2 linked regions of the Alkalihalophilus pseudofirmus genome follow. The protein of the gene in region 2 binds, or shares a complex with, the protein of the main gene of each other region. Links are inferred from orthologs where the notes say so. Each region holds a gene or a part of one and is shown on either strand. Other genes may lie near its edges.

Region 1 (15,033 bases), 3.2 Mb from region 2 along the record:
AAGAATAGTGGTCCAATAAACGGAATATCACTTAAAAGCGGGACATCCATTCTGTAAATACGGTTAGAAATATAATCCGTTTGTCCTTTGTTATAAAGAAGTCGAACAATAAATACCGTTAACCCTACAGCAAGGAAGTTCAGTGCAACCCCGCTGACAATCTGGTCCGCACGGAATGTAATGGATGCAACTGCATGAAATAAAGAGAAAAGTGACCCAATTAAAATTGAAATAACTAAAGCAAGGAGAATAACGACTGGGCCGCCCATTCCCATCCCTTCTAACGTTAACGTCGTAATAATGGCTGTGAAAGCCCCCATCACCATCAGTCCTTCAAGACCGATGTTTACAACACCCGCACGTTCACTGAATAGTCCACCTAATGCAGTTAAAATAAGCGGGGCCGCTGCAAAAATGGCAGCTGGTATAACAAGCCCAAGAATTTGCATGATATCCATTAGATGTCCTCCTTCTTCACACGGTTCATGACCCAGCGAATGATGTAACTTGATGCCACAAAGAAAATAATTAAGGCAATAACAATTTCAACTAACTCTGTTGGTACACCAGCCTGTGATTGCATGTTTAGGGCACCAATTTTTAATCCACCGAACAAGAAAGAAGCAAGTACTACACCAATTGCTGTATTTGCACCAAGAAGGGCAACAGCGATTCCGTCAAACCCTAAGCCTGAGAAGCCGGATAAGATACTCATGTAGCCGTATGTTCCAAGTCCTTCCATAGCTCCAGCCACACCAGCGAACCCGCCGCTGATTAACATCGATAAAATAATATTGCGTTGAACATTCATTCCCGCATATTGGGAGGCATGTTGGTTAAGTCCAACCGCACGCAGTTCGTATCCTTTTGTAGTTCTCCATAAAATAAACCACATGATTACACACGCTAAGATCGCAACAACAAATCCCCAGTGCAAACGTGAGAAGTCTGTTAGTGATTGTAAAAATGGAGAGGAAAGAGAAGCAGACTGATTAATCGATTCAGTTCTCTCACCCGGTACAAGTAAATAAGAACGAATAATAGCATTCGCTGTATAAAGCGCAATGTAGTTCATCATGATTGTAACAATAACTTCATGCACTTGAAATTTAGCTTTAAGCAAACCTGGAATAAAGCCCCAAAGTGCACCAGCAAGGGCACCAGCTAAAATCGCCATTGGCAGGTGAAGCACTGCCGGAAGATCAAAAGCAATCCCCACATAAACCGACGCCAGCCATCCGACAATCAGCTGTCCTTCAACCCCGATATTTAATAATCCAGTTCTAAAGGCAAATGCTACCGCTAAACCTGCAAGAATGAGCGGTGTCATCATACGAATCGTTTCACCAAGATAATACGTATCGCTGAAGATCCCTCTAATTAGCGCTGAGTAGCCCGTAATAGGATTGTAACCACTTACTAACATAATGATTGCCCCAATAAAAATACCTAGAAAAACGGCAATCAAAGGGACAGACCATGACAATAACCTTCCTTTAGGAAGCAACTTCGCCATCACTGTGCTTCACCCGCTTTCTCTTTCTTCCCGCCTGCCATAAGCAGCCCGAGCTCTTTCTCATTTGTTTTATCTGCATCAACAATCGCGACGATCTGTCCTTCATACATAACCGCAATCCGGTCACTCACATTTAGGACTTCATCTAACTCAAGTGACATTAATAAGACTCCACGTCCCTTATCACGTTCTGAGATCAGCCGCTTATGAATAGATTCAATTGCCCCTACATCAAGACCACGTGTCGGCTGTGCCGCAATTAAGAAGTCAGGCGAACGGTCTACTTCACGAGCAATAATTGCTTTTTGCTGATTACCGCCCGAAAGCGCACGTGCCGGTGTGTATTCTGAAGGCGTTCTAACATCAAAGTCTTCAATTAATTCTTTCGCCTTCTTATAAATTTCTGGATAATTTAATACGGTATTTTTTGAGTAAGGCTTTTGGTAATATGTTTGCAAAACAATATTTTCACCAATCGCAAAATCAAGGACTAACCCGTGCTTATGGCGATCTTCAGGAATATGCCCGATTCCAGACTCTGTTACCTTACGTGGTTTTAGGCCAACTAACTCTTTGTTGTTCAATTTGATTGAGCCCTTATCGGCTTTACGCAAGCCCGCAATGGCTTCAATAAATTCAGATTGCCCGTTTCCATCTACCCCGGCAAGACCGACAATCTCTCCAGCTTTAATTTCAAGGTTAAGGGATTTTACAGCATCCACACCGCGTGAATCTTTAACAGTTAAGTCTGTTACAGAAAGCACTGTTTCTTTAGGAGCTGCTGGTGTTTTATCCACTTTAAAATTAACTTCGCGTCCTACCATCATAGCAGCAAGCTTATCCTGATCTGTTTCACTTACTTCAACTGTTCCAATCCCCTTACCACGGCGGATAACCGTACAACGATCACATACAGCCATAATTTCTTTAAGCTTATGAGTAATTAAAATAATTGACTTCCCTTCTGCTACAAGGGTCTTCATAATTCCAATCAGCTCTTGAATTTCTTGAGGGGTCAAGACAGCTGTCGGCTCATCAAAGATAAGGATATCAGCGCCGCGGTACAGCGTTTTCAAAATTTCTACACGCTGCTGCATTCCGACTGAAATGTCTTCAATCTTCGCATGAGGATCGACCGAAAGACCATAACGCTCTGAGATCGCTTTAACTTCTTTTGCAGCCTTTTTAATATTAACGACTCCAAATTTAGTCGGTTCATTTCCCATCACAATATTTTCAGTAACTGTAAATTTATCTACTAACATAAAGTGCTGATGCACCATTCCAATTCCAAGACGATTGGCAATGTTAGGGTCTGTAATTTCAACTTTTTCACCATGTACGCGAATTTCCCCGCGCTCAGGTTGATATAAGCCGAACAGCACGTTCATCAGTGTTGATTTTCCAGCTCCATTTTCACCAAGTAAGGCATGAATCTCACCCTTTTTAAGCTGGAGTGTAATATTATCATTGGCTACAATGCCAGGAAACTCTTTACGGATGTTATTCATCTCAATAACATAACTCATTGGATTCACTCCTTACATATTTAAGAGAAGGTATGTTAATCGCTGATTGCATGTTTGATCGTTTAGCCAAAAAAGAGGCAATGATGGATTGGGCAAACAGCAATCCGTCATTGTCCCTTCGTACTAAGAGATTGTCATTTCATACCATCTGACTCTTTAAGGTAAAACAAAGGCTAGTGTAATACTAGCCTTTGCTTCTGTATAACTATATCGTTGCTTATTCTAAGCCGTTTAGGTACTCTTCGTACTCATCATCTGTTTGAGGTACGCTGATATCACCTGATTGAATTTGTCCTTTGTAATCTTCAACAGCAGATAAAGCTTCTTCAGAAACGTTATCTGTAGAAGGAGCAATACCTACAGCATCTTCTTCAAGACCATACTCTAGAATTTCGCCGCCAGGGAAGTCTCCATTCATTGTTTGCTCAGAAACGATTGCAACAGCAGTATCTACACGTTTAACCATTGAAGTAAGAGTGACAGATTGACCATCGCCGTATTCGCCTTCTTCGTGTTGGTCACGGTCAACACCGATTGCCCAAACATTTTCTCCGTTACGTGCACGGTTGATTGCTTCTGTGAATAATCCGTTACCAGTTCCGCCTGCAGCGTGATAGATGATGTCAGCGCCTTGGCTGTACATTGTGTTTGCGATTTGAGAACCACGAGATGCATCGTTAAAGCTCTCTGCATATTGAACTAGGATTTCAGCATCTGGATTTACTGCTTTAACACCAGCTTTGAATCCATTTTCGAACTTCTTGATTAGACCACTTTCAACTCCGCCGATGAAACCTACTTTATCGCCTTCTGTTTGAAGACCAGCAATAACACCAACAAGGAAAGAACCTTCATGCTCTTTAAATGTTACGTTAGCAATGTTGTCATACGTCTTTTCTTCAGCATCAAGAACCACTGTATCTACAATAGCAAGCTGCGCATCTTCAACTTGCTCAGCAATTGTACGAATCGCATCTTCCATTAAGAAACCAATACCCCATACAAGGTCAGCATCTTCACGAACTAAGTTACGTAAGTTTGGCTCGAAATCATCCATTGTTTGTGATTGAAGGTAACGGTAGCCAGTTCCTTCTTCAAGTCCAACTTCTTCACCAAATGCAGATAAACCTTCCCAAGCTGATTGGTTAAATGATTTATCATCAATTCCCCCAACATCTGTAACCATTGCTACTTTAAAATCTCCAGCTTCAACTGCTTCTTCAGATGAGTCATCCCCACCATCAGCAGGTGTTTCTTCTGCAGTATCACCTGATCCACAAGCAGCAAGAGCAACAGCGGCAGCAACAGACAGTGATAATGTACGTAACCACTTTTTCATTTTATTTCCCCCTTATAAATGTTTGCATGAGAGCACACAAATTAGTATGGCATATTAACAGGATTATTTAGCCATGACCTAAGAACGATCATACCCGCTTTCACCCTGCTTGTCCATCTATTTTGTAAGCGCTATCTTGCAGGCTTGGCGTTGGTAAGACATCAGACTTCTTATCTCTGTGAACAACCATCACCAAACGTCATAAATATATCATGATCTTAGACAATAATAAATACTTTTTTTCATTGTTCACAGGTTTTTGACACACTTTATCCGAGAAAGCGAATTCAATGTGTTATCTATATGGTAATAAATAGATATAGAGTGTCTTTATAGTAAAAAAAGACCCCTTACATAAGGAGTCTTCGAATGATTCATTTATACACGATTTACTCAAATACATGAATAAATGGTTCCTCACCCGGATTTCGGACAACCATACTTTCTTGCTGTCCGCCAACTGAGGTCACATATAAATTCACTTTTACATTTTGATTGTTAATACGCTGGTTGATCACATCTGCCGCATATTGAGTTAATGCTACAATCTCAGCCTTCCCTTGAAAACGCAGCGGCACCTCAATCGTTAATTCCTGCAATTGATTATCCACGTAGTAGCCGCGGCCAACTACCCCGACATACGTATCAAAGAAGCTTTGTATATCATCTTTAATTTGACCGAAAGAAGCTGCATCATTGCTTACATCTTCATTAGCAGCACTTGATGGGAACAAATAATACCGTTCATTCATGCGCTGCCACCGCTCAAGGCCTTCCCCTGGCTGTGCCGTTGCCTGCATAAAATAGTTTCCTGGAATGGTGGATTGACGAGGCTGCTCGCGGAATAACGCTACTGTAATCGGTACCCTGTCAAACACGCCATCTTCGCGGTTAGGATCACGCAGCCTTTGCACGATTAAGTCAGCGATACGCTGCCCCTCTTCTTCCATTTTCTCCTGGCTGATTGGTGTTTCATAGAAATAGTAGCGCCCTTGCTCATCTTCTACCCTGAAGTTATAAACACTATTCATAGATAGGCCAATAACGATACCGCCAAGTTCATAATTCCCCTGTTCACTTCTAACTAAATAATTATGCTCTAAAATATGTGATAAATAACGAGGCTGATTCTCCTCTTGTTCACGTAAGGTCTCCCCTTCGCCAAGCTCTGGGTTTAACCCTTGTTGATTTTCTACTTGGTCATAACGCATTAACCAGCTGTTAATCTCATTTCTATTAATAAACTGTCCTTCACGAAAGAAATAGTTTTCTGGATCAAACTGCTCTTTCGCAATTTGCGTAAGCCCCATTTCTAAGTTATCAAGGTCTAAGCGGTTGTAAACGACCGCATTACCAAAACCTCTAGACTGGCCGTGTAAATATGATCCATCATAAAGCACACTTTGGTAGTAATTCTCAGGTGTTGACACACGTGGAACAATATCTACCACCTGTTCTTCTTGCTGCGATTCTTCTACAACGACTTCATCGGGTTCTTGCTGAAACATCGGGAAACACCCCGTTAAAAACAATAGTCCCGTTAAGGAGACCAGCCCCAAACGTCTTACCATTGTAACTTTCCTCCTCTACACCTGCACTAAAAAAGACTACGTAAGCCCTTTTAACAATGCAGCCTCATCCCAAATCTCAATTCCTAGCTCTTCGGCTTTCTTTTTCTTTGAGCCGGCATCTTCGCCTGCAATCACTATATCAGTCTTCTTACTAACACTGCCAGTGACTTTTCCACCAAGTGTTTCAATTTTTTCTTTCGCTTCATCACGTGTCATCTCATAAAGCTTCCCTGTTAATACAACTGTTTTATTGGCAAACGGGCTTTCAGCAGCCTCCGTACCACTAACTGGCTTAGGTCCCTTATAACTCGTATTTACCCCATATGATTGCAAACGTTTGATTAACTCTTTTACTTCATCTGTTTCAAAAAAGCGCACAATGGATGCCGCCATTTTCTCGCCGATTTCGTTTACAGCGACCAGGGCCGCTTCATCTGCTTCGATAATCGCTTCAATTGATTCAAATTCCATCGCAAGCGTCTTTGCTGCCTTTGAGCCGACAAAACGAACCCCCAGGCCAAACAACAGCTTTTCAAGCGAGTTCTCTTTTGAAGCTTCGATCGCCTTCAGTAAATTATCAACAGACTTCTCCCCCATACGTTCAAGCTTTAACAGCTCAGAACGATCTAATTGATAGAGATCTGCGACGGTGTGAATTAATTTATGATCAAATAATTGAGCAATGACCTTTTCTCCCAATCCATCAATATTCATCGCTTGTCTTGAAACAAAATGAATTAAGCCTTCACGAATTTGTGCCGGACATTCAGGATTAATGCAGCGAAGTGCCACTTCCCCTTCTAAACGAACTAGCTCGCTTTCACATTCCGGGCAATGAGTAGGCATGCTGAAGTCCCTCTCTCTGCCGTCACGGCGGTCCGTCAGCACATTCACTACTTCAGGAATAATGTCGCCTGCTTTTTTCACGATCACTGTATCTCCAAGCTTCACATCCTTCTCACGGATCAAGTCCTCATTATGTAAGGATGCGCGCTTAACTGTTGTACCAGCTACAACAACCGGATCAAGAATAGCCGTCGGTGTCACAACCCCTGTTCTGCCTACACTAAGCTCGATATCACGAAGAATTGTTACGACTTCTTCTGCTGGAAATTTAAACGCAGTTGCCCATCTAGGGCTTTTCGCTGTAAATCCAAGCTCTTTTTGTTGTTCGATGGAATCAACCTTGATGACAATCCCGTCAATTTCATAAGGGAGATCTGCACGTTTATCTAACCACTCATTTGTATACTCAATGACTTCTTCAATTGTCGGACAGTGCTTGCTTTCATTATTGACTTTAAATCCAAGCTCTTTTAGGTAAGCGAGGCCTTCGTGATGAGAAGCAAGGTCTTGGCCTTCTGCGTTACCGATCGCATAAATAAAGATCGACAAGTTCCTTTTCGCCGCAATTTTAGGATCTAATTGGCGCAAAGATCCGGCCGCTGCGTTACGAGGGTTAGCAAATTTCTCTTCCCCCGCCTCGCTTTTCGCTTCATTTAATGCTTCAAACGATTTCTTCGGCATGTACGCCTCTCCGCGCACTTCAAGACTTGCTTCTTGCTTCAGCTTTAACGGAATCGCAGGAATCGTTTTTAAATTATTCGTAATATCTTCACCGATTGTTCCGTCTCCGCGAGTTGCTCCGCGGACGAACTTCCCATTCTCATACGTGAGTGAGACAGCCAGTCCATCAATTTTTAGTTCGCAGCTATACGTTACATTATCGCCTACACGCTCGCGCACACGGCGGTCAAAGTCACGCAGGTCTTGATCATTGAAGGCATTTCCAAGACTGAGCATCGGAATTTGATGTTCTACTTTTTCAAAGAAAGGAAGAGGTTCCCCGCCTATACGCACGGACGGAGAATCCTCACTCACTAATTCTGGATGCTCTCCTTCTAGAGCAATCAACTCTTGCATTAGCTGATCATATTCGGCATCCGTTACAAGCGGCTGGTCAAGAACATAATAGTGATAGCCATACTCTTCTAATTTCTCTCGCAGCGTTTGCACACGCTTTTCTGCCTCTTGTCGGTCCATACTCTTCTTCCTTCCCTATTGCTTAGTAATTGGGGCAAACTTAGCAAATAAACGCTTCACACCAGTAGGCTGAGGGAAAGCAATATCAAGCTCAACAGCTTCGCCTTCACCTTTGATGCTGACAACGGTCCCTACTCCCCATTTTTTGTGCTCTGCTTTATCTCCAACAGCCCAAGCAAATTGATCACCGCCCGTTGAAGTCGATACAGATGCACGCACTTTAGGTTTTGCTGCTGGAGCAGAGGCTGTACCGCGTGACGCTTTCATCCAAGCCGGTGTTGGTTTATCCTCGTTCACTTGTTCAAGACACTCTTCTGGAATCTCTGAAATAAAACGAGACGGCGGGTTTGTATTTGTCTTACCATATAAGGTCCGCATCCTTGCATTCGTTATATAAAGCTGCTTTTCAGCTCTCGTAATCCCTACATAGGCAAGGCGGCGCTCTTCTTCCATTTCTTCTGCCTCAAAAAGCGAGCGGCTATGCGGGAAGATCCCTTCTTCCATACCAATCAAGAATACTAGCGGGAACTCCAGCCCCTTTGCAGAATGCAGAGTCATAAGCGTGATCGCATCCTTAGGTTTTCCTTCATTTTCATCGTCAAGCTTGTCAATATCTGCGACAAGCGCAAGATCTGTTAAGAATGCTACTAATGATTTATCATCATTTGATTTTTCAAATTCATTCGTAACCGTTATAAACTCATCAATATTCTCAAGACGGCTCTGTGCCTCGATCGATTGTTCGTTGCGGAGCATATCACGGTAGCCTGTCTTCTCTAGCAGTTCCTCGACTAACTCAGTCACAGATAAATACTCCTGCATTTGAATCCAGTGAGAAAGTTGATCTCTAAAGTCTTTTAATTTGCCGACCGTACGTGCTGTCAGGCCTACCTGCTCAATTTCCTGCAAGGCAGCAAATAGAGAAAGGCCTTGTTCAACAGCATACGCTCCAATTTTATCAACAGTTGTCGCACCTATGCCTCGTTTTGGAACGTTAATAATCCGCTGCAAGCTGATATCATCGTCAGGGTTGGCAATAAGACGCAGATACGCAAGAACATCTTTAATTTCTTTACGATCATAGAACTTAGTGCCGCCGACGATGTTGTACTCAATATTAGACTTCACAAAATATTCCTCAATTACACGTGACTGAGCATTAGTTCGGTAGAGAATCGCAATATCTGAGTTAGTGTGCTCCCCGCTTCTCGTTGCTTCACGGATCTTCTCGACTACAAACTGTGCTTCCGATTGCTCCGTATCTGCCCCGTAGTAACCAATCTTCGGGCCGTCGTCATTTTCTGTCCATAGATTTTTCGGTTTACGGTTAAAGTTGTTCTCAATTACTTTATTTGCTGCATTTAAAATCATTTTGGTTGAGCGGTAATTCTGCTCTAGTAAAATTACGGTCGCATCCGGGTAATCTTCTTCAAAGGATAAGATATTAGCAATATCCGCCCCCCTCCAGCGATAGATCGACTGATCGGAATCCCCGACAACGCAGATATTTTCATATTTATCACTAAGCATTCGGACAAGCATATACTGTGCTTTATTCGTATCTTGATACTCATCTACCAAGATGTACTGAAACTTGCGTTGATAGAATTCTAAAACCTCTGGTACAAGCTTGAACAGCTCGATCGTCTTCATGATAAGATCATCAAAATCTAAGGCGTGATTTTTCTTTAATTGTTTTTGGTACTCCACATATACTTCAGCTGCCGTTTGATCATATGGTCCCGTTGCTTGACTCATGCAGTCATCAGGCTTCTTTAATTCATTTTTCCAGCCGCTCATTGTTCCAAGGATGCTTCTTGGATCAAATTTCTTAGGATCAATGTTCTTGTTTTTTAGAATTTGCTTTATAACAGATAATTGATCTGAGGAATCTAGAATTGTGAAATTACGGTTGTAGCCGATGCGGTCAATATCACGACGCAAAATACGGACACACATCGAGTGAAAGGTAGAAATCCAAATATCTTCAGCTACCGGTCCAACAAGTTTTGCCACACGATCTTTCATTTCTCGTGCAGCTTTATTTGTAAATGTAATCGCTAGTACGTTCCACGGCGCAATTGCTTTTTCACGCAGCAAATAAGCGATGCGATGGGTAAGAACCCGTGTCTTTCCACTTCCCGCGCCAGCCATTAGTAATAACGGACCTTCCGTATGAGTTGTTGCTTGTCTCTGCTCAGGATTTAAGCCTGAGAGCATTTTTTCTATGATCTTTTCTTGCATACTTCCACCACCAAACAAATGTTCTTAGTTTATAGTCTACAATGCCTTACCAGTTGATGCAATCGAATGTCCAGCCGACTTCTGCTTTTAATGTACATTCTATTAAGATTTCGTTGCTTTAACTGTTTCTAATGCAGCCTTTAAATCTTCATAAATGATATTTCCTACAACAATCATATCCGCTGCTTCAGCCATCTCTTGTGCCTCTTTTAGTGAGTTAATGCCACCGCCGTAGACGAGCTTCGTTTCATTTAATACGTTTTTCACCTGGTGCACCAAAGAAGGATCTCCGTATGTCCCGCTGTATTCAATATAGAAGATGGGAAAACGGTAGAGGTTCTCAGCCATTCTTGCATAAGCCAACACGTCTTCTACATCAATGTCCGTATTTGCTTCTGTCACTTTAGCAGCTTTGGCCTCGGGATTTAAAATGCAATACCCTTCCATCACAATCTCGTCCCAGTTCATGATTGCTCCGTACTCTTTGATCGCTTGATGATGCAGTCCTTGTATCCAGTCAACGTTCTGGCTGTTCATCACAGACGGGATAAAATAATAGTCAAATCCAGGTGTGATTGCTTCAAGATTTGAGATTTCAAGAGCAGCCGACACAGAGTAACGTCGTACACGAGCTAACAGCTGCAACGTGTTATCCAATGTCACCCCATCAGTCCCGCCAATAATTAAGCCATCTGTACCTGATTCACAAATGGCTTCTAATTCTTCATCATTTATTTCTTTATTTGGATCTAATTTAAACACATGCTTCCATTCCTTAAATTCAAGCATGAATCTTCAACTCCTATAATCTACCCTCTTCTATGCAGCAGGGTTCGCTATGCTTATCTTGTGATTCTGAACGTCATTATATCAAAATCCAAGCCCCTTGTCGCCCGGCAATAGGAACCTAAACCAAACACTCAGTCTCCCAAATAAACAAAAAGCTCCCTCCCATACTTTCTAAGTCAAGGGAGAAAGCTTTTTCATTTTATAGAGATTGACTACCCTGCTTGTTTCGCTTCTGCTTCTTGCTCACTTCCATTTTTCTTTCTAGACCAGATTGAGACTAGCGCTGGTCCAGATACATTATGCCAAACAGAGAAAATAGCGCTTGGCAGAGCCGCGAGCGGCGAGAAATGAGCTGCCGCAAGCGATGCCCCGAGCCCAGAGTTTTGCATCCCGACTTCAATGGAGATCGCTCTGCGTTTGGCTTCATCGAGTCCGCATAATTTAGCTGTTACATATCCAAGGAATAATCCGAAGCTATTATGAAGCATTACAGCTAAAAAGACGAGTAAACCTGTTTGAGCAATATTCGCTTGGTTTACCCCGACAACCGCGAGTACGATTGCTAAGATTGCTGCAATGGAAATAATCGGCAACGTCTTCACACTGCTCTCCACAGCTTTCGGGAAGAAGCGTCTTGCAAGCAAGCCAAGAGCAATAGGGATAATGATCACCTGAATAATAGATTGAAACATTGCACCAGCATTTACAGGAAGCCATTGTCCTGCTAACAGCAATAAAATAGCCGGTGTTAATAACGGCGCTAGCAGCGTTGAAATAGACGTCATAGCAACAGAAACTGGCAGGTCCCCTTTAGCTAGGTACACCATAACATTAGAGGCGGTACCGCCAGGACAGGCGCCGACAAGAATTAATCCTACTGCAAGTTCAGGCGGAAGCTGCAGTAATACAGCAATCGCATAAGCAACTAATGGCATAATCAAAAATTGAGCAATCACACCAATCACTACAGGTACCGGCTTCTTAGCGACAACACTAAAGTCGACAGCTCTCATCGTAAGACCCATTCCAAACATAATCACACCTAAGAGAAGCGTGATATGAGGGGCGATCCAAGTAAATAACTGCGGTGCAGAAAACGCAATAAAACTACATAAAATAATAATAAGAGCAAAATACTTACTCATCCACAAACCAATTTTTTCGATCTTTCCAACCGGTTGCATCGAACCCCTCCTTTTCAAATATTTAAACAATTCTAACTTTAAAAGAAGGTGAATGCAACCTTATTTGGTGAAATTATCTGACAATATTTGATATTGGATTTCCGCTTAACTCAAGAAAGCGCTTAACAATTTCACTGGATACATCTCTTCCAAATCGGACCATCATGAAGTTATCATGATAATTCATAATGTCAGGTTCATTGGTCAACACCTCTTCAAAACCTCCTTTCATCAGCAGCTTTTGGAGAAGCTTTTTGTATAGAGCACTATCACCATTAAGAGAATCCAAATCCCAGTGCCACCGGTATTCTAGTGATATAAGGATATTCTTCTCATAGTCGCCTTGATCGAGTAAGGCTGTTAATAATGAACTTGCCGCCTGCTGGTTTCTATACGGAGGCGCCACCTCAACCACACCTAATACACGTATCTCTTTCATTTTCACCCAACGTTCATATGGCTCAGGCGATAAAATCAGCGCATAGCCCACAATTAACTCTTCTGTATAAGCTAAGGCTAGATTCACATCCAATGTTTGAAAGGCATTCAGCATCGCTAGCTGCTGTTCACTTGGCAGCCTGAATTGCCCTAGCCCATTGTGAAACCGGTATTTCTGCAACAGCTTCCCGACGAGGGGGCGGTCAGCTGTTACAGATACCGTCTTGTTTTTAGAGTTCATCAAAGCCGTTGTCACTTGAAACTTTCGCATATTGTCGTGATTTTTGTTCAAAGAAATCACTTTTTGCCGCATTTACATCCTCGTAAGCCTTAATCCATTTAAATACATTTGTACAATGCTCAGGAAAAATATGATCGTAGCCGAGCTGCTTTGCTCTTTTATTTGCAATGAATTTTAAATAGGACTCCATCTCATCAGAGGTTACGCCTTCAATCTGCTCACCGATGATATAGTTGAACCATTTCAATTCAAGCTCCACTGCCGTCGTTAGCGACTGTTTGACGAAGGATTCCATCTCTCTATTGTTTAATTCAGGATGCTCTTCAAGTAATTCTTTAAATACATTCGTAAATAAATACACATGAAGCTGTTCATCACGGTTAATATAATTAATCATCGTTGAAGTAGACACCATCTTCTGGTGTCGGGCGAGGTTGTAGAAGAAGGCAAAGCCTGAATAAAAATTAACTCCTTCTAAGATCACATCGTAAACAATCGATCTTGCCAATGTATCTGGTGTAGGGTTATCTGCAAATTCCTCGTACCCATCTACAATAAATTCATTTCTCTCTTTTAGGACAGGATCATTTTTCCAGTAATCGAAAATCTCATCCTGCGTCGCTTTTGGTACAAGACTTGAGAGCACATAGGAATAGCTCTGGTTATGAACGACCTCTTGAAATGACAGCACACTCATTAATGCAACAAGCGATGAATCTGTTAAGTAATCAGCTACCTTTAATGAATAATCCGTTTGTACACTATCTAGGAAAGCAAGAAGGCCGATAATCTTTTTAAAGGCCTCTTGTTCTGTTTCTGTTAGATTCTGAAACTGCTTGGCATCATGGCTCATATTAATTTCAAAAGGCGTCCAGAAATTAGCGAGCATGTTTTTATAGAGAGGATAAGCCCAGCTGAACCGTACATCATCCCAATTCAATACATTTGAACTTTCCCCATTAATAATTCCTGTTGAAGCATTCGGGGCGTGTGGATTATAAAGTTTTCTTTTTTGAAGTGTCATTTCATTTCCTCCTCTTAACTTGAACAGCTTTCACAGTCATCTACTGAAAGCGACGTTGAGCGAACGTAATACGTTGTCTTTAGCCCTTCTTTCCATGCAAGCAAATGTAGATCAAGGAGCTCTTTTGCTTTGACGTTGTTTGGAACATATAGATTAAATGAAATTCCTTGGTCGACATGACGCTGACGAGCCGCATTTTGACGGATGCTCCATGTTTGGTCAACTAGGTGAGCCGGCTTATAATACCAAGTGGTCCGAGAGTTGAGGTCAGGCGCCACAACAGGAATACGATAATTTTTCTTCTCTTCCACGTAATATTTTTGGAACAAAGGATCAATAGAAGCAGTAGAACCAGCAATAAGAGAAGTCGTTGCATTTGGTGCCACAGCCATCACGTACCCGTTTCTCATGCCATGCTTTGAAATGAACGAACGAATCTCATCCCATTCTGCGCCTTCGTATCCACGTTCACTAAAGAACTCGCCCGTTTGCCAATCAGACCCTTCATAATGCGGATAGGCACCTTTTTCAGCCGCTAATTCTGCACTAGCTTTAATCGCCGCTTGATTAATCCGCTCATATACACGCTCCACTTCCTTAACAGATTCCTCACTCTCCCAAGCGATCCCTCGCTTCGCCAAGTGATGATGCCATCCGTACGTACCAAGGCCGATCGCTCTGTACAGTTTGTTCGTTTTCTCTGCTTGTTTTACGCCGATTGAATTTTGATCAATCACATTATCTAGCATCCTTACTTGAATCTTCACGACCCTTTCTACCACATCATCTGAAAATACTTGAGCCAGCGACAATGAGCTTAAATTACAGACCACATAATCTCCCGGCTGCTTCTTAATCGAAATCGTATCGTCCTCAAGTGTTTCTTCCACAACGGTTGTCGCACTCATATTCTGCATAATTTCAGTACACAAATTAGAGCCGTAAATCATTCCTTTATGCTTGTTTGGATTCAGCCTGTTTGCTGTATCCCTGTAGAACATAAACGGGCTTCCTGTTTCAAGCTGAGAGAGCATAATTCGTTTCATAACTTCGATCGCTGGAATTTCTGTACGCGACAGTTCATCATTCGCTGCACATTGCTCGTACCTTTTACG
Region 2 (15,026 bases):
TGATTTCACCTTGGTATGGAATAATACTTTTTGATCGTTCACGCGAAACGTCGCTTCCTGCAAGAACACACGACGTGCCTCCTCGGAATCTTTCACGCGGTAAACACGTGCCTGACATTCAATTCGAACATCTGGCTCTTCCCAAGGAACAAAGGTAATCGACCCGTTTTCAAGTGAAATGTCCACATTAGCAGGTGCTAGGTCACGATGCTGGAAAATGTGGTCCACCACAACAGAAGAACCAAAGTTAAAGTCTAAATCAAAGTCTTTAATTTTCTGGAGTGCCGTATCAATGAAGCTTGCAAATCGATTTTCAGCAGAAGAGGATTGTCGGTTGCGCTTCTTATACTCTTCTCCCTCATCCCAATTCACATCTGTTATTAGAGAAGCTGGCTCAGCACGCCTTTGTTCAGGTTCTGCTTTCGTATCCATCGCTTCTAAAAGCTTAATGCCCTCTTCAGCTGTAATTTTACCATCCTCGATCATCTTCAAAATCATTTTCCGCTCTTCCATCGTTAAAGCCTCCTTAATTAATGTAGCTCATGTCAGATTTTCTATAATACTTAGTAGAAAAGGTACGCACTAAAAGCACGCACCTTTTCTGTTGTCATCTTCTATTGTATTACGGATGATCCTGCGATCATGTTTCATCTTTTAGCTTTTTTGTAACTCTTTTTCTTCCATTTGATCCTTCATTTGATTTTCCATCCGTTTACGATCACGCTCTAGTATCGGCTTTAAATAGCGGCCGGTATAAGAAGCTTTTGTTTCAGCCACTTGCTCTGGTGTCCCTTCAGCGACAATTTGACCGCCTTTGTCCCCGCCTTCAGGTCCTAGATCAATAATATGGTCCACCGTTTTAATCACATCTAAATTATGTTCAATAACAAGGACTGTATCCCCATTATCGACAAGTCGCTGCAACACTTTTAATAAACGGTCAATATCATCCACATGCAGCCCTGTTGTTGGTTCATCTAAAATATATAATGTTCTGCCTGTCGCACGACGATGAAGCTGAGAAGCAAGTTTCACACGCTGCGCTTCCCCTCCTGATAAAGTCGTTGCCGGCTGGCCAAGTTTAATGTAGCCAAGCCCAACATCGACCAAGGTCTGAACCTTCCGCTTAATTTTCGGGATGTTAGCAAAGAATTCTACACTCTCTTCCACCGTCATTTCAAGCACATCAGAAATTGTCTTTCCTTTGTACTTAATTTCAAGTGTTTCACGGTTATAACGTTTCCCTTCGCACACTTCACAAGGCACATATACATCAGGCAGGAAATGCATCTCAATTTTAATAATCCCATCTCCGCGGCAAGCCTCACAGCGGCCGCCTTTCACATTAAAGCTGAAGCGGCCTTTCTTATATCCGCGCACTTTTGCCTCGTTTGTCATCGCAAACACATCGCGGATATCATCAAACACTCCCGTATACGTGGCCGGATTTGAACGAGGTGTACGGCCGATCGGCGACTGGTCAATATCAATAACTTTATCAATTTCATCGATATCAGCAATTTCTTTATGTTTCCCTGGCTTGTCCTTCGCACGATGAAGCTTTTGAGCCAACGATTTATACACAATCTCGTTAATAAGGGTACTTTTTCCTGAGCCTGAAACGCCTGTTACGGCCATAAATAGCCCGAGAGGAAATGTAACCGAAACATTTTTCAAGTTATTTTCGCTTGCTTTTTTCACAGTAAATGAGCGCCCGTCAGAATTTCTGCGTTCTGTTGGCAGCGGAATAAATTTTTCACCGGATAAATACTGGCCTGTAAGTGACTCTTTATCTTTCATAATCTCTTCTGGCGTCCCTTGTGCCGTAATCTGTCCGCCGTGAACGCCTGCACCTGGACCAATATCAATAATATAGTCAGCTGCCATCATCGTATCCTCATCATGCTCAACCACAATCAGGGTGTTTCCAAGATTCCGCATATGTTCAAGCGTTTGAATTAAGCGGTCATTATCACGTTGATGAAGACCAATCGACGGTTCATCAAGAATGTAGAGAACACCCATTAACGATGATCCAATTTGGGTGGCCAGACGAATACGCTGCGCCTCACCGCCTGATAAGGTACCCGCTGCACGCGATAGAGATAAATAGTCGAGCCCAACATTTATCAAAAAACCGATACGGTCATTAATTTCTTTTAGAATAAGGCGAGCAATTGCATAATCCTTCTCACTCAGTTCTAGGTTTTCAAAAAACTCTTTCGCTTCTTTTACTGAAAGAGAGGAAACCTCACCAATATGTGTTCCATTAATCTTTACAGCTAGAGCTTCCTTCTTTAAACGGTAGCCCTTACAGCTAGGACAATGCTTATGCGTCATATACGTTTCCATTTGATCACGGATATAATCAGAGCTTGTCTCATGATAGCGGCGTGAAATATTGTTCGCTACCCCTTCAAAAACAATCTCATTTTCTCTCACTTGTCCGAATTCATTTTCATATCGGAAGAAGATCTTCTCTCGTCCGCTTCCATGGAGCACTTTATCAAATAAAGCTTCAGGTATTTGTTCCACCGGCTGATCGAGATCAATCCCGTAGTGATCAGCAGCTGCCGCTAAGAGCTGCGGATAATACTGTGAACTCGTCGGCTCCCAGGCTGCGATTGCATGCTCACGAAGTGTTTTTGATCTGTCAGGAACCACAAGCTCTAAGTCCACTTCAAGCTTTGAACCAAGTCCATCACATGTTGGACACGCGCCGTATGGACTGTTAAACGAGAACATCCGCGGCTCAAGTTCTGAGATCGAAAAGCCGCACTCAGGGCATGCATGATGCTGGCTGAAGAGCAGCTCTTCTTCACCAATTACATCAACAAGTACACGTCCGTCTGCTAATTGCAGCGCCGTTTCAAGTGAGTCAGCTAAACGAGTATGAATGCCCTCTTTGATCACAATTCGGTCAATAACGACTTCAATGCTGTGCTTTTTATTCTTTTCCAGCTCAATTTCCTCGGCTGCTTCACGCATCTCTCCGTTAACACGCACACGGACAAAGCCTTGCTTCTTAATGTCTTCAAGCACCTTCACATGCGTTCCTTTCCGCCCTGATACGAGCGGTGCTAGAATTTGCATTTTCGTCCGCTCTGGATATTCAATAAGGCGGTCCACCATTTGCTGAATCGTCTGCGAAGAGATTTCAATCCCGTGCTTGGGACAAACTGGTTTTCCGATACGTGCATATAAAAGCCGCAGATAATCATGGATTTCTGTTACTGTACCGACAGTAGATCTTGGATTGCGGCTTGTTGTTTTCTGATCAATTGAGATAGCTGGTGAAAGGCCTTCAATTGCATCAACATCAGGTTTATCCATCTGCCCTAAAAATTGACGAGCATAGGCAGAAAGGGATTCAACATATCTTCTTTGCCCTTCTGCATAAATCGTATCAAAGGCAAGTGAAGATTTACCTGAGCCTGATAAGCCTGTTAATACGACAAGCTTGTCGCGCGGAATCGTCACGTCAATATTTTTTAAGTTATGTGAGCGAGCTCCTTTTACGACGATTTCTTCTAATGCCATCCTGTTCACCCTTCCGCTTTTAGCTCTAATAATAAATCACGAAGCTCTGCAGCACGCTCAAAATTTAATTCGCGGGCAGCATCCTTCATTTCTTTTTCCATTCGTTCGATCATCGCTTCTTTATCTTTCTTGCTTAACTTCGTCTTCGGTGCGGCTGTTGTTTCGCCGTCTTCATCCGATACAATTGTTGCCTGGATCACCTCTGGAATTTTCTTTTGAATCGTTTTAGGGGTGATGCCATGCTTTTCATTATATTCTTCTTGAATGCTGCGGCGTCTTGCCGTTTCATCAATGGCGATCTGCATCGATTTAGTCATCTTATCTGCATACATAATGACATGACCATTAGAGTTACGAGCAGCACGTCCTATCGTTTGAATCAATGAACGTTCTGCACGCAAGAACCCTTCCTTATCAGCATCGAGTATCGCAACAAGAGACACCTCAGGAATATCAAGCCCTTCACGCAGCAAGTTAATGCCGACTAACACATCAAACGTTCCCATCCGCAGCTGACGAATAATTTCGATTCGTTCAAGCGTCTTAATCTCTGAGTGGAGATAACGTACTTTAATGCCGATCTCTTTTAAGTAATCCGTTAAATCCTCAGACATTTTTTTCGTCAGTGTCGTGACAAGCACTCGTTCATTTTTCTCAACTCTAGCATTAATTTCGCCGATCATATCATCAATCTGGCCTTCGATCGGGCGCACGTCAATGGTTGGGTCGAGTAAGCCTGTCGGACGAATAATCTGCTCAACCATTTCCGGCGTGTGTTCAAGTTCATACGGACCTGGTGTCGCTGAAACGTAGACGCTTTGGGAAACCTTCTTTTCAAACTCATCGAATTTTAAAGGCCGGTTATCGAGCGCTGAAGGCAGACGGAATCCGTGATTAACGAGTACTTCTTTTCTAGCCCTGTCTCCGTTATACATTCCCCGAACTTGCGGAAGTGTAACATGAGACTCATCGACAATCAGTAAAAAGTCTTCAGGAAAGAAGTCAATCAGCGTGTAAGGGGTAGCCCCTGCTTCGCGCAATGTTAAGTGACGTGAGTAGTTCTCAATTCCTGAACAAAAACCCATTTCAGCCATCATCTCTAAATCGTAGCGCGTTCGCTGTTCAAGACGCTGCGCTTCTAGAAGCTTCCCTTCCTCATGCATTTTCTTCAGCTGTTCTTCAAGTTCTATTTCGATATTAGCAATCGCTTTTTTAAGCTTTGCTTCACGGGTAACGAAGTGGGATGCCGGGAAAATGGCTACATGATTTCGCTCGCCTTTGATTTCACCTGTCAGCGCATCTACTTCTGTCATCCGGTCTATTTCATCACCAAAAAACTCCACACGAATACATTGTTCATCACGAGATGCCGGAAAAATTTCTACGACATCGCCGCGAACTCGGAACGTACCACGCGTGAAATTGACATCATTTCGGTCATATTGAATGTCTACTAAATTACGCAATAAAGCATTACGGTCCAGCTCCATTCCAGTTCTAAGAGACACGACTAAGTCGCGGTACTCCTCAGGCGAACCTAAGCCGTAAATACAAGAGACACTGGCAATAATGATGACGTCTTTCCTCTCAAAAAGCGCACTTGTAGCCGAGTGTCTAAGTTTATCTATTTCTTCATTTATACTTGCATCTTTTTCAATATACGTATCAGAACTAGGGACGTAAGCTTCTGGCTGGTAATAATCATAATAGCTGACAAAATACTCTACAGCATTGTTTGGGAAGAACTCTTTAAACTCACTATAAAGCTGGCCTGCAAGAGTTTTATTATGGGCGATAATTAATGTGGGCTTGTTTACTTCTTGTATAACATTAGACATCGTAAATGTCTTACCTGTACCTGTTGCACCAAGCAAAGTCTGATGCTTTCTTCCTTCTTTTATCCCTGCTACAATCTCTTTAATCGCAGCGGGTTGATCGCCATCTGGTTGATAAGGCGAGTTAAGTTCAAATGTCTGATCCACCAAAAAACCTCCTCACGAACCTATGATCTCTTAGCAATAGTATATCACAACCAGCTAGGTTAAAAGCAAATAATAAGAACGTACGTCCCCATTTATTTTCCTTAAATTTGAAACTGTGTAGTATTTAAATAAAGAAAGAGAGCCGATTTCTCGACTCTCTGCTACATACCTGGACGTTTGATTAATACTTTTTTAGCGATAAGAACTCCTGCTGCAAATGATGGGATGGCGATCAGCAAAAGCCACCAAGGTTTATCATACACACTGATGACAGACAGAATGACCATCCATGTGACAATACTTGCTCCGACCAAACTAAAGGTTACTCTTGTGGTGATGACCATTAGCAAGAACGGGGCGAACAGTGCTAATAATATTTCTGACATGCTCTATACGATTTCTCCTTTACTTTATCTCAAGCTTAAACCACCGAATCTTGCAATTGATAGTCTTGCTTTACTAATAATACGCCTAGCTGATGATGTTCTCCGTCATAAAGGGCCCCTTGGGTAAATCGAACTTCCCCGGAATGATCAAGCACATCTATTTTACAGAAGGCAGCAGCATTAAGCTGAAGCGCCTCATAGAAACTGTTCTCATCATGGACGGTTTGACCATTCACTTTAACTATTGTCTCTCCTACTTGCAGTTTCATTTTGGTTGCAGGACTATTTGGGATCACCCCTAAAATGACGCAGCCTTTATCCCTTGAGCCGTAAAATGATGGACCTGCCTCATCACGAGCCTTGGCAAGCATCCATAATACTTCCCGTAAAATGATCGCAAGGGAAGCAGCCAGTACTGCTACAAACGGATACCAATAACTCGCTGCTGCAAGAATGCCTAAAAACACCCCAAGCCCTGCCACTCGCATGCCCATCATCTTAATAGGCTCTTTCGGAAGAGCGGAACGAACACGCTGGCCAAACCCTACTAGGACAGGGAACAGGATCGGCTGAAAGCTTGTCTCACCTAAAGAGAATACCGGCCAATACTCAAAGCCAGGAATGATTCCTGTCGGTACAAAGAAGAAGACCGGAACAATCCATAATCGTTTAGCCTCTTGAAATCCTACCCATTTACCGCGTTTACTTCGTTCAACACCAGGCGATGTATACACATCTCCATTACGGTAAATAAGGAGTCCTTCCCCAATTGCTAACAGAGCAAGAATAACAGCTATATAATGCAGCGGGAAGCCGCTCAGAAAAGCAGCGATATTTTGCAGCATACTAACCTCAGTAAATACGGGTGCAAACGCCACAGCTAAAAGTGTCAGGCCGATAATATAAGAAGGTGACATCCACCTGACTGATGTAGTTAATACCATCACAATCGAAGCCGCAATCATGACAAAAACCACTTCCATCGTGATCACAATTCCGATTCCAAGCGTTGCGGCTGAAATAAGAAGACCGATCAATAATGCTGGCAAGAACGGTATGACAAAGTCAGCAATCTTATCTGTCACACGCGTATGAAATGCTACCCGTTCTTTTTGAACGCGGCGATGCGCAATTAAAAAAATCACAAATAATCCTATGTACAAGATGGGGTTGGCGAAAAATGAGCCAATCGTAAGTCCCAAGCTTTTCAGAATGTCGATCATCATACATCTAACGCCTCCAGAACTCTTTCTCTCTATTCTACATTATATAAGGGGAAAAGAGATAAAGGATCTATGAGAAATTGTGATTTTTGATAATTTCCTACAAAGAAGAGGGTGAACAGCTCCCCCTGACAGCATTTGTTGATCTCTGCTGCAAGCACACGCTTTCCACAGGCTGACCGGGAGCATACCTATAGCTTCACTCATACGGGATCACCATGGCCACGCACCTAAAGCTACTAAAGCGCCCTACCTGCAATAATTGTTGATTTCCGCTGCAGGCAATTGCTTTCCGCGGGCGGTCCGGGAGCCTCCTCATCGTTTCACTCTTGTGGGGTCTCCCATGGCCACGCACTTCCGGCAGGAGTCGAGTCCCCTCCGCTCCAATCAACGGAGCGAGGAGGTTATATAGTGCTCCTATTCAAACAACTGATCAATCATCTTAGAAAATAAACCAATGGATGTATGCCCTTTTATAAATTGAACCGAACTACAACTTAATGGCCCCGCATAAGGATTACTCAATGCAATAACCTAGCGGATGAAATATGCGAAGACTTCTGCGGTGCCTAGAGCAGGGCTGAGATCCCACAGGGCTAAAGCCCGAGGAGGCTCAGCAGCTCACCGCGAAAAGCGAAGCATATTTCAGGAGCGGCGAGTCCGCTCTAACCCATGAACTTAAAAACGAGGTTGAATTCTCCATAAAAAAGGCCCTTATCAGTACTAAAAAGTACACCATAAGGGCCCAGTTAGAGACTTCGTTTCATCCAAGCCTCTTCGTCATTAATTCGCTTGTTTCAAAATTAACTCAATCGCTGTTTGCAGCTGCTTGTCATTAGACTCATCGCGGACTTCATCAACGATGAGCTGCTGCAATGTGCCTGCTGTTTCTTCGTCAATTTCACCTGTTTCACTCAGCCCTTGTGCTTTTTGGAACGCACGAACAGCTTGCTCGGTCTGTTCATCATAATACCCATCTGTGCGGCCAGGCTCATGACCAAGTCCTTTAAGCATTGTTTGAGCACTACGGATCTGTTCGTTCATCATATCAAGCGTCAGTGTCTCATCCCCTGTTAGAGGTGCAGAATAGAAATAATCTGGCTGCTTCACTTCAACAGTAGGTTCGACCCCTTCACCATTGATATCATTCCCAGCTGATGTCAGCCATTTGAATAAGGAGAGCTTCAATTCACTTCCGTCACCAAGTTGAATTGTTTGCTGTACTGTCCCCTTACCAAATGTCGTCTCACCGACTACATCGTAATCACCTGCTTCAATTAAAGCAGCTGATAAAATCTCTGATGCTGATGCGCTTGAGCGGTCTGTTAAACCGACAATCGGATACGGCTTTCTCTCATCTAATGAAGATACGTAACGAACACGCTCTCCTGCACGATCTTGAATTTGAACAATTGGTTCTCCACCAGGAATAATCAGCTTACCGATTTTTTCCACGCTATCTAAGTAGCCACCCGGATTTCCGCGAACATCAATTAATAGTCCATCAATACCTTGTGCTTCTAATTCCGCCAAACCCTCTTCAAAACGTTCAGCTGTATCAACAGAGAACGAGGTAATGTCGAGCATTCCGATCGTTTTCCCGTCACGCTCAATCGTGCTGACTCTTACTGTTTCAATTGGAATATCATCTCGTACAACCGGAATCGTTAAAAATTCGCTTGCTCCTGCACGGTCTACTGTAAGCGTTACAGTTGTTCCTTTTTCTCCGCGGATCTTCAACACGGCTTCATAAAGCGATAAACCGTCTGTTGACTCTCCGTCAATTTCAATAATTTTATCGTTTGGCTGAAGACCTGCTTGTTCTGCCGGTGACTCACGGAACGGGGCAACAATTGTCACCGTGCCGTCTGTCATGCTCACCTCTGCTCCGATCCCTTCAAAGCTTGAACCTAATGACTCGACAAATTGGTTTGCCGTTTCTTGATCCATATACACTGAATAAGGGTCATCTAACGTATCAAGCATTCCTTCAATGGCCCCTTGAATCAACTCTTCTTCACTCACATCTTCTACATATTGCTCTTGAATAATGGCGAATGTCTTCGCAATCTTCTCAAGTGATTCAATATCCTCTAGCTGAACCTCTTCTGCAGGCTGATTATCTGGATCAGTTGTTGACGCCCTCTCATTTCCTTCTAATGCAAATGAGCCTGTAAATAAAAAGATACTTCCTAAGCCGATCGCCACTACAGCGACTAGTATGAGAAGCAATTTCTTGCTATTCATCCTCACCACTCCCACTTGACCTCAAACCACAAGGGCCGATTGATTATCTTGTTTGTTACGATTTTGCAAAACATTTCAAGAAAAAACGCATATGTTGAGCGGTATGCGTGCATTAATTTCCCCGAACACTCTTTCATGTGCAATAAAAGGCATTACACGCGCATGTGCAATGCCCTACTTTACCTTCATCTTATGTGTGGCTTGTACGTTTTATGTCGTTTCTATCTAATACTTCCATTTTAAACAAGGACGTTTCGTAAGTCAAAAGAGGATGAGTGTTTATAGTATGAAAGATTGTCAAAGAACGATTGCGAATTCCTTTACAAATAAAAATGGATAGAAACTATGTGACATTTCCTGCCGAATATTCTGACAATTATATTTTTTTAATGTATAAACATACTTAGCGAATAAACCTACTTTTAGGAGGACTAGTTAAATGACTGTAACTGAGCTCTTCAGATTCAAGAATGAAAAAATCAAGGTATTGCATTTTACATGGTTCGCTTTCTTTATATCCTTTTTCACTTGGTATAATATGGCGCCTCTTGCAACAACAATGCTTGAAACAATGGACTGGTTAACACCTCAGCATATTGCTGCGCTTGGCATTTGTAATGTTGCTTTAACCATACCTGCACGCGTTATTATTGGTACGTTATTAGATAAATATGGTCCTAGAAAGGTCTATTCAGCCTTACTGATTATAATGTCCTTTCCCGCTATCGTATTTGCTTTTGGAGATAGTTGGGCACAATTAATGATCGCCCGTTTAGTGCTTGGAAGTATTGGTGCAAGTTTCGTAATTGGAATTAGAATGGTTGCCGAATGGTTCCCTCCAAAAAGTATTGGATTTGCAGAAGGTATTTATGGAGGCTGGGGAAATTTCGGTTCAGCAGTAGCTGCTATGCTTCTTCCTTGGTTCGCCCTTACTCTATTAGGTGGAGATGAAGGATGGAGATATGCATTAGCTTTCACAGGAGTCATCTGTTTTGTTTATGGATTCATTTATTACTTTAATGTTAAAGATACTCCAGATGGAAAAGAGTTTATTAGACCTAAAAGAACTGGAGCTTTAGAAGTAAGCACCTGGGGGGATCTCGTTCAATTAATTTTCTGGACGTTACCTCTTGGTGGAGCATTGGCCCTTAGTGCGTGGCGACTAGCAAACCTTGGTTTCATCTCAGATACGGCTCTTTATCTTGTGTATGCAGTAATAGGCATCACACTTGTCTATCAAATTTTTATGATTTTAAAAGTGAATATACCTATCTTGAAAAAAGGAGTACCTGAGGATGACCGCTATAACTTTAAAAATGTCGGTGCACTAAACAGTACTTACTTTGCTAATTTCGGTGCTGAATTAGCCATCGTTTCAATGCTTCCGATGTTTTTTCAATTAACCTTTTCTCTCTCTGCCTCTCAAGCAGGACTAATAGCAGCCTCATTCGCCTTTGTTAACTTGTTAGCTAGACCTCTTGGCGGAATACTATCTGATCGAATGGGCAGCAGAAGAAAAGTTATGCTTATTTACATGTTTGGAATCACCCTCGGTCTTTTTGGAATGGGTTTTATGGACTCTAACTGGCCGCTTATATTTGCTGTTGCCATTACCGTCTTAACTTCAATGTTTATCCAGGGTGCAGAAGGAGCTACCTTTGCCGTGATTCCCATGATTAAAAAGAGAGTAACAGGTCAAATAGCAGGAATGGCTGGAGCATACGGAAACGTTGGGGCTACTATTTACTTAACTCTTTACACTTTTGTAACGCCTCAACAATTCTTTTTTATCCTTGCCACAGGGGCATTAGCCAGCTTTATTATTTGCTTCTTTACACTAGAAGAACCTAAAAATTCATTTAGTGAGGAATACTATCTTTCCTCAGATGAATTAACATCAGGAGAAGAAGAAGAAATTCCTCAAATAATCAATGGAAAAGAGCTTAAAAGAAAAGCTTTATAGTCGTTAAAAACCGCTCTCAAAGCAAATCTGAGAGCGGTTTTTAATAGATTGTTTTATCATGTTGTAACTGAACGTATTCTCACTGCACTAACCTTAAACCCTGGCATTCTGCAAGTAGGATCTAGTTTTTTTGAGATTAATTGATTTACATTTTGGGTTTCTTCCCAGTGAAACGGCACAAAGACTGTATCTTCACGAATTGAATCGCTCAACCTGCTCCTAACTATAATATTTCCTCGTTTTGACTCAATTTTAACCAAAGCTTGGTCGTTAATATTATATTTCTTCGCCGTTACTGGGTGAATCTCCATGAAAGACTCAAATTCTCGTGCAGCAAGACTAGAGCTCTTACGTGTTTGAACACCTGTTAAATAGTGAGACATTACTCTTCCTGTTGTTAAATACAAAGGAAACTCTTCTGATGGTGCTTCCTTTTCAACTTCTGCTTTATTAGGGACGGGAATCATTTTTGCTTTCCCGTCAGAATGGGCAAAACTTTTTTCAAATAATCGTTCTGTGCCAGGATGCAGCTCGTCTGTACAAGGCCATAATATTCCTTTTTCCTTTCTAAGACGATCATACGTAATCCCAGAGTAATCAGCTATTCCACCTTTGCTAGCTTCCTTTAATTCTTCAAAGATCTCTTCAGAAGTACTATAAGAAAAATAGTCACCATATCCAAGTGTTTGAGCCACTTCGCAAATAATTTGCCAATCATGCTTAGCATTTGCCCATAATGGAAAGCTCGCCTCCCTTAAAGTCACTCTGCCCTCAACATTTGTCATTGTGCCTGAGGTTTCTAAATAAGAAGTTGCAGGTAATATCAAATCGGCTAAGCGGGCTGTTTCTGAAATAAACATATCTACAGCTACGAAGAAGTCTAACTTCCCTATAGCTTGTTTCACAAAAGCAGAGCTAGGATTGGATACTATTGGGTTTGAACACATAAGAAACAAACCTTTTATGTCGCCTTCATCCATTTTTTCAAACATCTCAAAAGCTGAGACCCCCTTGCGAGGTAAATCCTCCTCTTTAACTCCCCAGATGTTTGCCACGTACTTACGGTGCTCTTCATTTTCAATTGATCTGTAGCCTGGAAGCTGATCTGCTTTTTGGCCGTGTTCTCTAGCGCCTTGACCATTGCCCTGACCTGTAACAGCTCCAAACCCTGAATAAGCTTTACCAATCTTTCCAGTAGTCAAAAGAATATTCAAGAAATTCCTTACTGAGATCGAACCATCTGTTTGCTGCTCAATTCCTCTTGCTGTAAAAATCATGCCTGTTTCTTCTTTTCCAAACACAGTAGCAGCTTGCTCGATTAGTTTGCTCTCAACACCTGTTAACCTTGCAATCTCTTCAAGGTCAAGGGAAGCTACATGGTTTTTCACTTCATCAAAACCAGCTACCCTTTGTTCTATAAATGAGTTGTCTATTAGTCCTTTTTCAATAATAACCTTTAATAATCCATTTGCTAATGCTGCATCCATCCCAGGTTTTACCTTCAAGTGGACATCTGCTAGTTTTGTTGTCATCGTCTCTCTTGGGTCAATCGCTATGATAAAGCAGCCATTCTCTTTTGCTCTTTCAAAGTAAGGCATCATCGTTGGCTGGCATTCAGCAATATTAGTTCCTGCTAATATGATACATCTTGTACCTTCAATCTCCTTTATGCTATTGGTAAAACCACGATCCATTCCAAACGTCCGAGCCGCGGCTGAGGCTGCTGATGACATACAGAGACGACCATTATAGTCGATATATTTAGTTTGAAGAGCAACACGTGCAAACTTGCCAAGCAGATAGGCTTCTTCATTTGTAATGGTTGCACTGCCATAAACAGAAAGAGCATTTTTCCCATGGAAGGATTGAATGGCTGTGAACTTCTCTTTAATTAGTTTAAGAGCATCCTCCCATGAGATTTCCTGGAATTCCCCGTCTACATTTAATAATGGTGTTTTTATTCGATCTTTATGTAGGGCATGTTGATGTGCATGTAACCCTTTTATACAAAGGCGCCCTTCTGACGTTGGATTATTCTTAGCAATTGTTTGATATTTTTTGCGTGTAACTGTCGATTGCTCAATCAGCTGCATTTTACACTGCATACTACAGAAAGGACATTGAGTATCGTATATCTTTTCAGTTTCGGCCTCTTTTTGCTTTTTTCTAAAATAACGTAATAAAAGTTCAGTCATCTACGATCATTCCTTCAAAATGTATTATAGTTATTGTAAAGTGCACGCTGTAACTGATACCTTCCCTTAGTTACCTACGTATCCACTTTTAAGTTCTGAATTTTCTTGTAATTCTGTCCGCAGCTCGTTATCTATTAAAATCTCCCGTACATGTAAAAGGTTCATTCGGTCCACCCACTCAAAAAGCCGTTCACTATATCTCGCGGTTTGGCGATAATATTCAATCAGACATAGTACTATTTCTAGGACTTCATTTTCAGAATTGGCTACATATAGCAGCTGTTCATCCTTAAACTCATTTAAACACAGTCCACCTACATAAATTTCCCAACCAAGATCAGAGCGAACAATCCCTATATCCTCTAATCCAATTCTTGTTTTATTATTTAAACAGCCAGACATCCTGACTTTTATACGATGGGGCGTCTTAACATCACTAATTATTTGATCCATTTTTATAGCTAATTCGAAAACTTCCTGCTTTGTACATGTACAATTATGATTCTCCTTGCATAAATTAATCACTTGAACTATATTTGCATCTTTCCTCATTAATGGAAGGTCGGTTTCCTTATATATTGCATATAGAGCATCTTCAGGAGCACCTAGTAATGAAAGTCTTTGTTCTTCTGTTATGAAAGCTTGTGGAATAAGGTATTCTTCCATTAAATCTGCGACTCTTCTTAGTTGGTTTGCATTTGTGAACCCTCCATTCATTTGTGGGGAAATGATGTAAGATCCATCATTTTGCCTTACCGCATTAGAGTGATCAAAAAAAACTAGTGATTTTTCCACCTGATTATAGCCAGGGTTAAGCATTCTCACATAATAATCGATCGCCGCAACACATTGTGAACATCCTTCTTTATTTGACCAGCCCAGCCTAGAGGTGACTTCTTCAAAAGAGTCAAGCTGCAGCATTTGCATCTTTGTTACTACTTCCTCATCTGTTAATGAAGTACAAGAACATAAGGAACGTTCTTCTTTTACTTCTTTAAACGTATCACTTTGCATGTATATCAATAAATCACCAACCAAGGGTCTGCATCCGCCGCATGCACTAGAAGCCTTCGTACACTTTTTCACTTCCTCAATTGTTGTTAACGCCTGTTTTTGAGCAGCTTCAATTATTTCTCCTTTTGAAACCCCATTACAGTTACAAACAATCGCTGTACCTTCCATTGTAGTTATCTCTGAAAGCTCTTTTGAACCTTCCTGCATTAAAAGCTTCTTTTCCTTAGCTGTTATTGCTTTCTTCTTATAAATGTAATCAATTAATCTATTTGAGGCATTGGCATCTCCAAACATTATGGCTCCTTGAACCCTGTCATCTTTTAAAACAATTTTTTTATAAATATATTCATCTTCGTCATAATGAATAATCGTTTTAGTTGTATCGTCCTCTAGCCAGTTTCCGGCTGAGAACACTTCCACTCCAGATATTTTTAGTTTAGTTGATAAAGTAGAACCATGATAACCGTGTGAATCAA

What was found.
Region 1: the proteins of uvrB (region 2) and pcrA are in contact, whole or in part, in a crystal structure (PDB 7EGT), measured with the Thermus thermophilus proteins. The link is inferred for Alkalihalophilus pseudofirmus from one-to-one orthologs. Residues at the interface, in WP_096411307.1 of Thermus thermophilus: Glu23, Leu25, Arg26, Asp27, Gly28, Glu29, Arg30, Phe31, Arg55, Glu326, Asp327, Phe328, Glu379, Ser382, Gln383, His398, Gly400, Arg401; in WP_096412145.1 of Thermus thermophilus: His654, Arg656, Phe657, Gln666, Asp668, Glu669, Lys680, Arg681, Leu682, Ser683, Lys685, Tyr686, Ala687.

What each region holds. Positions count from the first base shown.
Region 1 is NZ_CP117835.1:396,146-411,178, reverse strand. What follows is about bases 7,629-10,618. They hold pcrA (DNA helicase PcrA), read right to left. Parts: upstream 10,243-10,618; coding sequence 8,014-10,242; downstream 7,629-8,013. Other genes in these bases: pcrB (heptaprenylglyceryl phosphate synthase), read right to left, coding at 10,345-10,618; ligA (NAD-dependent DNA ligase LigA), read right to left, coding at 7,629-7,998. In the rest of the region: PQ478_RS02165 (ABC transporter permease), read right to left, coding at 1-458; PQ478_RS02160 (ABC transporter permease), read right to left, coding at 458-1,516; PQ478_RS02155 (ABC transporter ATP-binding protein), read right to left, coding at 1,516-3,045; PQ478_RS02150 (BMP family lipoprotein), read right to left, coding at 3,263-4,384; PQ478_RS02145 (CamS family sex pheromone protein), read right to left, coding at 4,774-5,955; more of ligA, read right to left, coding at 5,992-7,628; more of pcrB, read right to left, coding at 10,619-11,031; PQ478_RS02125 (bile acid:sodium symporter family protein), read right to left, coding at 11,244-12,215; PQ478_RS02120 (hypothetical protein), read right to left, coding at 12,289-12,897; PQ478_RS02115 (ribonucleotide-diphosphate reductase subunit beta), read right to left, coding at 12,884-13,918; PQ478_RS02110 (ribonucleoside-diphosphate reductase subunit alpha), read right to left, coding at 13,933-15,033. UniProt on the Escherichia coli protein: A helicase with DNA-dependent ATPase activity. Unwinds DNA duplexes with 3'-5' polarity. Translocates on single-stranded DNA with 3'-5' polarity. Initiates unwinding more efficiently from a nicked substrate than double-stranded DNA.
Region 2 is NZ_CP117835.1:3,563,552-3,578,577, forward strand. The notes cover bases 3,035-6,017. They hold uvrB (excinuclease ABC subunit UvrB), read right to left. Parts: upstream 5,523-6,017; coding sequence 3,546-5,522; downstream 3,035-3,545. Other genes in these bases: uvrA (excinuclease ABC subunit UvrA), read right to left, coding at 3,035-3,540; PQ478_RS18825 (DUF2198 family protein), read right to left, coding at 5,684-5,908; PQ478_RS18830 (PDZ domain-containing protein), read right to left, coding at 5,944-6,017. Also shown: PQ478_RS18810 (DUF4097 family beta strand repeat-containing protein), read right to left, coding at 1-513; more of uvrA, read right to left, coding at 655-3,034; more of PQ478_RS18830, read right to left, coding at 6,018-7,134; PQ478_RS18835 (S41 family peptidase), read right to left, coding at 7,915-9,378; PQ478_RS18840 (NarK family nitrate/nitrite MFS transporter), read left to right, coding at 9,818-11,341; assimilatory nitrate reductase catalytic subunit NasC, read right to left, coding at 11,398-13,536; nitrite reductase large subunit NirB, read right to left, coding at 13,603-15,026. UniProt on the Escherichia coli protein: The UvrABC repair system catalyzes the recognition and processing of DNA lesions. A damage recognition complex composed of 2 UvrA and 2 UvrB subunits scans DNA for abnormalities.